DNA from 2 places in the uncultured Comamonas sp. genome. Region 1 is predicted to be linked to the other one. Evidence: riboswitches for the same ligand, from Rfam matches in the RefSeq annotation. Region 1 holds a riboswitch; the other holds the start of a gene.
What was found. Region 1 has a riboswitch for cobalamin ahead of ACHWUQ_RS06490 (TonB-dependent receptor). Riboswitches for the same ligand answer to the same signal wherever they lie in the genome.
Positions count from the first base shown of each region.

Region 1 (4,087 bases):
CCAGCGCGCGCAGAATGTGCCGGGAGGTGCTTGCTGTCATGCCTGTGCCTTGCTCAGAAACGCAGATGGGCCATCAGCTCAAAGCTGCGGCCATTGCCCATCAGCCATTGCGAGCCGTAGGACGATGCAGCATAGCGCTTGTTGGTCAGGTTGCGGCCAACGAGGTTCAAGCTGGTGCTGCGGTTCAGGTTCCAGCCCAGTACCGCATCGGCCACGGTGTAGGCGGACAGCTGCGCGGTATTGGCATTGCTGGTGTAGCGGCTGGCAACATAGCGCAGACCCAGCGATGCCCGCCAATCGCCCGTCTGGTAGTGCGCCCAGGCATTGGCCGTGTAGCGCGGCACATTGGCGGGCTGGTTGCCGGCGCGGTCAATGGCGGTGGCGCCTTCGCGCAGCTCGTCAAACTCAGCATCCACATAGGCCAGGTTGCCCTCAAAGCGCCAGGACTGGGTCGCCCGCCAGCTACCTGCCAGCTCGATACCCTTGGACGACTGCTTGCCGCCCTGGATCGACAGCGCTGGGCGGTCCGGATCGCGGGTGATGATGTCCTTCTTGCGGATGTCGAAGACCGCCAGGGTCCACTCGCCCTGGTCATTGGGCAGTTGCTGCTTGATGCCTACCTCCACCTGGCGGCCCTTGCTCAGGGTGAAGCCGGTTTGCGACTGGCTCAGCGACAGCAGGCTGGTAACCGGGTCATGGCCGGTGCTGACCTGGGCATAGACGCTGGTGTTCTGGTCCAGCTTGTGGGTCAGTCCCAGGCGCCAGGAGGTGCCGCCCAAGGTCTTGTCAAAACGGGCCGGGCTGAGCAGGTCCATGCGGTCAAAGTCATACAGGTCGCGGCGCACGCCGGCCATCAGCAGCCACTGCGCGCCCAGCCTCCAGGCGTCTTCGAGGTAGAAGGCGTTCTGGCGGATGCGCGAGGTCATGCGCGCCTTGTAGGGGTCCGGGCTGTTCCAGTAGCCACTGGTGCCACCGGTCAGCGGCACATCGGACTCGCCGGTATATGGGGAGTTGTTGAGGGCGGTGAACTTGGCCTGCGACACGTCCCAGCCCATCGCAATCTCGTGCTGGCCGGGCTTGAATACGGCGCCCAGGCGGTTGCCGCTTTGCTCCAGATCGTGGCCGATCTCCAGGTAATCGTAGCGGTGGACCGTGCGGGTGCCGGCATCGTAGTCGTAGCCTTCGATGTTCTTCCAGTGGCGGTCGGCCTTCATGTGGTAGGTCTCGTTGCGCAGCACCAGCGCGTCGCTCACGTTCCACTCGGCCTTGAGCTTGTAGCGCTGGTCCTTGTAGTGGATGTCGCTGTCGAGAACGTTGAAATTGCGGTCGCGCAGTGCCGCCACCGGCTTGCCATCAACGACGGGGGTACCAAAGTAGCGCTCGGGCCGCTGGTCGCTGACATCGGCCGTCAGATCCAGGCGCAGGTCACTGTTGGCCTGCCAGCGGATGGCGCTCATCAGCTTCTTGCTGTCGCTGTTGCCCAGCTGGCGCTCGCCGTCCGTGCGATCACCGTAGACATCCAGGCGGTAGCTCAGGCTGTCGCTCAGTGCGCCGGTGGTGCCCAGGCCCGCACGCGCCGTGCCATGGGAGCCAGCGCCCAGCAAGACTTCGGACGAGGTGGTGCGGCTGGGCTCCTTGCGCACCGCATTCACGGTGGCGCCCATCGTGCCGCTGCCGTACATCAGCGATGCCGGACCGCGCAGCACATCAAAGCGCTCATAGCCCCAGCTGGAATTGGGATAGGCCACGGTGCCTGCGGCCACGCCCAAGGCCAGACCGTCTTCGGCCACGCCCACCGAGTTGACGCCATTAAAGCCCCGGCTGGAAAACGACAGTCCGCCGTTGCCAGGGGTGCCGGTCGTGCTCAGGCCCACGCTGCGGCCCACGGCGTCCACCACCTCGTAGTCGGCGCGCTCCTGGATCTGCACAGCCGATACCGAGCTGACGCTGGCCGGCAGGTCCTGCAGCGGAATGGCCAGCTTGCTGGCCGAGGTGGAAGGCAGCTGGAGCGCATGGGGCTCGCTGCGCTTGTCGGTCACCACCACTTCGGACAGCGATGTCTCTTGCGCATGGGCCACCGCCATGCCCAGGGCAGGCAAACACAGGACACAGGAGTGACCCACCAGACGCAACGAGGAAGAGAGCCGTCCGGCTGCCAGGAGCCGGTTTTTCGGAAAAGGAACTGCAGTCATTTCAACAAAAGGCGAAAACTGCCTGATGTGAGGGCCGCACTGCACGCGGTCACCCCAGGGACGGGGCCGCATGCCGAACCGCCGTCCACACCCCGCAGACAGTTGAGAGAGCGCTGTCCGGACAGAGAGGTCCGGAACACGCTACGACTACGAACAGGCCGGTCTCCGGGCTTACAGGCGGTACGGCGCAGGCGCCGACCCGGTAACCGGTCTTCCCAGGGCGGGCGTGTCTCATGGCCTTGCAGGCATGGACACACTCTCGACCCCAGTGACTGGGCCCGCGTGGGAGCGGGCCGCATCGGCTACTTTTCCTGTCTACCGTTGCGGGGGCAGCCAAGGCTTGGGGGAGCTTCCTCCCGACCTTGTTCCCGTTTCACTTGTGCATGACAAGCACCTGTAGATAGGCTTTTTTCAAAGCGCAGCCAGTGTACCAGCCGCGAGCCATTGGTGCGCCGTTCGACGGCAGGCTGTGTCAGCCCGGCGATACAGCGCTGGCTGGGGGGCGTGATCGGCTCTGCGGCAGGCGCGACGCGTAGCCGATGAAGTCGGTGCTGCTCAACTGGCCCAGCAGCCATTGCCGAAAGCTGGTCTGGATCGGCCGCTCCCCCCCGCCCCGGCGCGTGTAGAGGTGGAATTTGGGCGTTCTATCCATCGGCAGTTGGCGCAGCAGCTCCGGGCCAAAGGGCGCGAGCAGCTTGCCGCTGTGGATGTAGCTGAGCGCATCCACATAGGACAGCAGCCCCACCCCCTGCCCGCTGAGGACGGCCTGCAGCATCGCATCGTGTGTGTGCAGCAGCATCGGGCTGGCATGCTTGTCGCCCGGATCCAGGCCCAGCATGGCATAGATGTCCTGCCACAAGGTGTTGTGGCTGAGCGGCGAGATGAGCCGGTGGTGCGGCAGGTCCTGCGCGGTCTCCACCGGTTGCTCGGCCAGCAGCTGGGGTGCGGCAACGATGACCTTGAGGTCTTCGAGCAGCGGGGTTTCATCGAGGTGGTCCACACCGCCATAGCCCCAGACGATCGCAGCATCCAGATCACTGCTGTCAAACGAAGGCAGCTCCACGCCAATGGAGATGCGCAGATCCAGTGCCGGGTAATCCTTGGTGAACGACGGCAGCGAGCGGATCAGGTACTGGGTCGCAAAGTAGGGGCTGACCTGGATATGGAACTGTGCGTCGTTGTGGTGGGCGCGCACCGCCTCCATCCCCTGGCTCAGCGCATCCAGCCCCTGCTCCACATAGTGGTACAGCGTCTGCGCCTCCTCACTGGCGAGCAGGCCACGGGTGCCGCGCTCGAACAGCTGCATGTCCAGGGCACTCTCCAGCTGCTTGAGCTGCTGGCTGGCGGCCTGCGGGGTCAGGCACAGTTCGTCGGCTGCCTTGCGGATGGAACCATGGCGGAAGACGGACTCGAACACGCGCAGCGGCTGCAGGGGCGGTAGCTTGTATTTCATGGAGGGGCGCCGGGCACGGAGGACGAAGGCCCGGGCTGCCGATGATTATAGGTGGCGGTCAGCAAGCACCAAGCCATCGCAGCGCCTGTTCGAACGCGACCAGTCCTCGCAGTAAGGCCCCTACTCCGCACACGTCCGGTGCTATCTGGATCGGCACCCACTGCCGTCAAGGTGGCGCATCTTGCATGTTGCCAACGGCCTTTTGGCGCTAAGCTTGTTCGGTACCAGACCTGCGTCTGGTCATCATTGTTTCCAGGGGGCATTCGCATGGCACGCAAGCTGACCTTTTCCTTGAACATGGGCTGGCGCACGCTGCTGACAGACTTTGGCATCAGGCCCGAGCATGTGCTGTGCAAAGCGGCGCTGCCGGAAGACCTGTTTTCCCACGCAGAACGCGGTCTGGACACAGAAGCGTATTTCCGCTTCTGGCGCGCTCTGGAGC
Region 1 is NZ_CAXYJV010000013.1:5,946-10,032, forward strand. It holds gene ACHWUQ_RS06485 (ABC transporter substrate-binding protein) at 1-40, opposite strand, end outside; gene ACHWUQ_RS06490 (TonB-dependent receptor) at 54-2,099, opposite strand; cobalamin riboswitch at 2,331-2,605, opposite strand; gene ACHWUQ_RS06495 (LysR substrate-binding domain-containing protein) at 2,665-3,645, opposite strand; gene ACHWUQ_RS06500 (AraC family transcriptional regulator ligand-binding domain-containing protein) at 3,913-4,087, shown strand, end outside.

Region 2 (4,087 bases), on a different contig from region 1:
CTGGCCGCTGGCCAGGCGCAGCCACTGCGGATCAAGAAAATCCGGACCACACTTGAACACCTGCACCCGCCGGCCCTGGCGGGCATGCAGGCGGGCCAGGGCCGCTGTCACCGTAGTCTTGCCCTGGCCGGATGCGGGCGCCGCAATCAGCAGCGCCACACAAGAGGCCGTTGGGCGGTCCTGAACCGTCATCTCTGTCATGGCTCGCTTATCCCCTCTGCGCTCAGCGCGGCATCCACTTCACACCCACATACACGCTGCGCCCTTCGGTGGCGTAGGTGCGTGCGGTCTGGTAGCGCTTGTCCGCCAGGTTGTTGATCCGGGCGATCAGGTTCACATCCTTGGCCACCTCGGTCTGCGCCGACAGGTTGAACAAGGTGTAGCCGCCCAGCACATTGGTGTTGGCGGCATTGTCAAAGCGCTTGGCGCTGGTCTGCAGGTCGGCGGCCCAGGTCCAACCTGCGGCACGCGTCTCGGCGCCCAGGGTGGCATAGCGCTTGGCGCGGCGCGCCAGCAGCTTGTCGTTTTCGGTGTCGCGCGGGTTCTGGAAATCAACCGAACCATGCAGGTTGAAGGCGCCCAGCTTGGTGGTGCCCGCCAGGGTGATGCCCTCCAGGCGTGCCTTGCCCACATTGGCATAGCAGCCGAATGGGCTGTCGCAGCTGCCGGGTGACGAGAAGTTGATCAGGTCGGTCACCCGGTTGCGGTAGGCCGTGGCCGAGAAGCTGTGCGCACCTTGCGCCCAGCGCAGGCCCAGCTCGGCATTGCGGCTTTTCTCGGGCTGCAGTGAGGCATCGCCATATTCGCTGAAGCGCTGGTAGAGCGTGGGCACACGGAAGGCGGTGCCCACCGTTGCCGTGGCGCGCCAGTGGGTTGCAAACGCATAGCCGTAGGCGGCGCTGCCGGTGGTCTTGCCGCCAAACTCGCTGTCGTCATCCCGGCGCAGGTTCAGTTGCACCGTGTGCGGGCCGGTGTTCAGGCCATAGCCTAGCGCCAGCGCATTCTGGTGGCGATCCCGGTCAATGCCGCCATTGGTCAATGCGTCGTCACGCCGCTCCAGCGCTGCCGTCAAGGTGTGCACACCCAGGCGCCATTCGTTCTGGAACAGGTAGTTCTGCAGGCGGGTGTCCGTCTGGTAGGGCGAGGGCCGGGTTTCGTAATAGTCGCGCGACTGGCTGAACTGCAGCTTGGTGCTGTATTGCGCGGTCCACTGCGCCTGCCAGTTCAGGCCCAGCGCATACATTTTGTTGAGGCTGCGGTCATCATCCACCGGACTGATGTCATAGCCCGAGTTCACATCGCTGGCCAGCAAGGTAGCCTCCAGCCGGTGCTGGCGGTTGAGCTGGTAGCCCAGACGGCCGCTGACCGCATTGCTGCGGTAGTCGTCCTTGTCCGGGTTGGCGGTGGCGACCGTACGCGCATTGAAGCCATCGGTCTGCGAGCGGTTGAGGCCCAGCGCGTAATCCCATCCGCCCGCGCCGCCGGAGATACCCGCCTCTGCAGTGAACATGCCCCGGCTGCCCACCCCCAGGCCGGCATAAGGCTGGGCGGGGCCGTCGCCCTTCTTCGTGAAGATCTGCACCACACCGCCCATGGCGTCCGAGCCGTAGACGGCAGCCGCCGGGCCGCGCAGCACTTCGATGCGGTCGATCAGCGCCAGCGGAATCGATTGCCAGGAGGCGCCGCCAGTCGATTGCGAATCCATGCGCACGCCGTCAACGTAGACGGCGGTGAAGCGCGAATCGGCGCCGCGCAGAAACACGCTGGTGGTCGTGCCGGGCCCGCCGTTGCGCGTGATCTGGATACCCGGCACCCGCGCCAGCACATCGGCGACACTGCCCGGGCCCTGGCGCTCGATGGTTGGCGCATCGATGATGGACATATCGGCCACCAGATCGGACAGCGGTTGTTCGATGCGGTTGGCAGTCACCACCATCTCCTGCAGGTTCTTACCCGCTGTTTCCTGGCCGGAGGGCAGCTGCTGCGCCTGCGCGGACAGCGCCACGCAAGGCAGCGCTGCGCTCGCCGCCCAAGCGATGGTGGAGCGGGAGGGGAACAACCGGGAACGGGGCGTGCAGACGGGACGCGCGCAGCGGCGTGTCGTGAAAGGCGAGAAAAACATGGACTGAGCTGGCGATGAACCACCCCGCGCCAGCCTCCCCGCCGGCAATGGGGAACACGGAAGCTGTGGCAGCACCTGGGCCACGCACCTCCACTATGTTGGCCGGTATCCGGGCTGGCGATGACACAGCACACGCCTTCCCAAACACTTGTTCAAGGTATTCAGTGGCATAGTGGTGGCTGTGGATGGCGCAAAAGCCAACCATCGCTTACCGTTGCGGGGGCAGCGCAGGTTGCGCAACGCTTGTAGGGCACAAGCAGCGCTCCTGCTTCCCGTTGAACTGCCCCCATGTGAACCACTGGGGCGAGCACCAACGGGTACAATTTTAGCGTTAAACCCATTGCGCACTTAAGAAGACTGTCTCTCTATGGCCACTACGCCTTCTATGGATCTGATGCTTGAGCGGGTGGAAGCACTGCTGAGCCGTCATGAGGCTTTGCAACGCGCCCACGCCCAACTGCAAGAGCAGGTCACCACCCTTACCCAGGAGCGCGACTCCCTCCAATCGCGCCTGACTGCGGCCCGCGCCCGCGTGGACGCACTGATCGAACGCCTGCCCAAGACCTTTGACCAGGACGAATGATGAAACAGCTGGAAGTACACATCATGCAGCAAAGCTATATGCTGGGCTGCCCCGAAGGCCAGGAGGCACGCTTGCTGGCCGCCGTCAAGCATGTGGATGAGGCCATGAGCGGCATCCGCGACGCGGGCAAGATCCGTGGCCGCGAGCGCATTGCCGTGCTGGCGGCGCTCAATGTGGCCTTTGATCTGCTCGACCTGCAAGTGCAAAACAGCCAGTTGAGCCAGACGGCCGATGCATTGCAAGCGCAGGCCGCCGCCCAATCGGCTGCAATGGCCGAGGCCCAGAGCCAGCCCGCCGCCGCTGCGCAGGCCAGCCTCGACTGGGACGAGCCCCGTCTGCAATCGGTGCTGCAACGGCTCGATGCGGCACTGGCTCCCGCCCCCTCCCCGGGTGCCGAAACGCTGGCCGCCAGCGCCTGACAGCAGCGTGTTAGCAGCCGCTAACACCAAATACTGGCGCCATGCAATGCATTGGCTAAAAATACCGTTCCATGCGTTCTACGAGCTGTGTAGGACGCTATCTTTTTTGACCAATCTCAGCACATTGAATTGCGATTTTGGGGGGTGCAGCAGGTGCGAGCGATTACAATGGAAGCGTTCGCAGCCCTGCTGGACTTTATAGTTCCTTGAACCAATGCTCTACGAGCACGGGCTTGGTACATTACCTATTGAGCGTGATCGTCTCGCGTCAGATGAACCCAACGATAGGTTGCCCTCGCCCACCTGAACCCCCGGTTCAGGATGACGGTCCAGTGGATCCGCTGCGAACACCTGATTTTTTCGGGCAGGCTGCCCAACCTGTCTTCTCCTCTCCGCGACAGCGGGGTTTCAGGCCACCTGTTTCAGGTGGCCTTTTTACTGCGCACCATGGCTGATCCTCTCGTTCTGCTGCCGCTGTCGCTGCCGGGATTGATCGGCGGCTTTCTGGCAGGCCTGCTGGGCATCGGCGGCGGCATGGTGCTGGTGCCCTTCATCACCTATATCCTGGGCACCCAGGGCGTGGCGCCTGAGCTGGCGATCAAGATGGCGATCGCCACGTCGATGGCGACCATCGTGTTCACATCGATGTCCAGCGTCCGCGCCCACCACCAGCATGGTGCCGTGCGCTGGGATCTCGTCAAACGCCTGGCCCCGGGCATCGTGCTGGGCGGCCTGTTGGCCAGCCTGGGCATTTTTGCGGTGCTCAAGGGCAGCTACCTGGGCTTGTTCTTCGGCCTGTTCATTGGCTACTCGGCACTGCGCATGTTCCGCAAGCCCAACAGCCAAGGGACGCGCCCGATGCCGGGCACCGCCGGGCAGCTGGCGGCCGGCGGCGTGATTGGCTGCCTCTCGGGCCTCGTCGGGGCCGGCGGTGCTTTCATCAGCGTGCCCTTCATGACCTGG
Region 2 is NZ_CAXYJV010000038.1:209,181-213,267, forward strand. It holds gene ACHWUQ_RS14580 (cobyrinate a,c-diamide synthase) at 1-201, opposite strand, end outside; gene ACHWUQ_RS14585 (TonB-dependent receptor domain-containing protein) at 224-2,122, opposite strand; cobalamin riboswitch at 2,205-2,452, opposite strand; gene ACHWUQ_RS14590 (hypothetical protein) at 2,490-2,705, shown strand; gene ACHWUQ_RS14595 (cell division protein ZapA) at 2,705-3,124, shown strand; gene ACHWUQ_RS14600 (sulfite exporter TauE/SafE family protein) at 3,572-4,087, shown strand, end outside.
Region 2: another riboswitch for cobalamin. It lies ahead of ACHWUQ_RS14585 (TonB-dependent receptor domain-containing protein); the one in region 1 lies ahead of ACHWUQ_RS06490 (TonB-dependent receptor).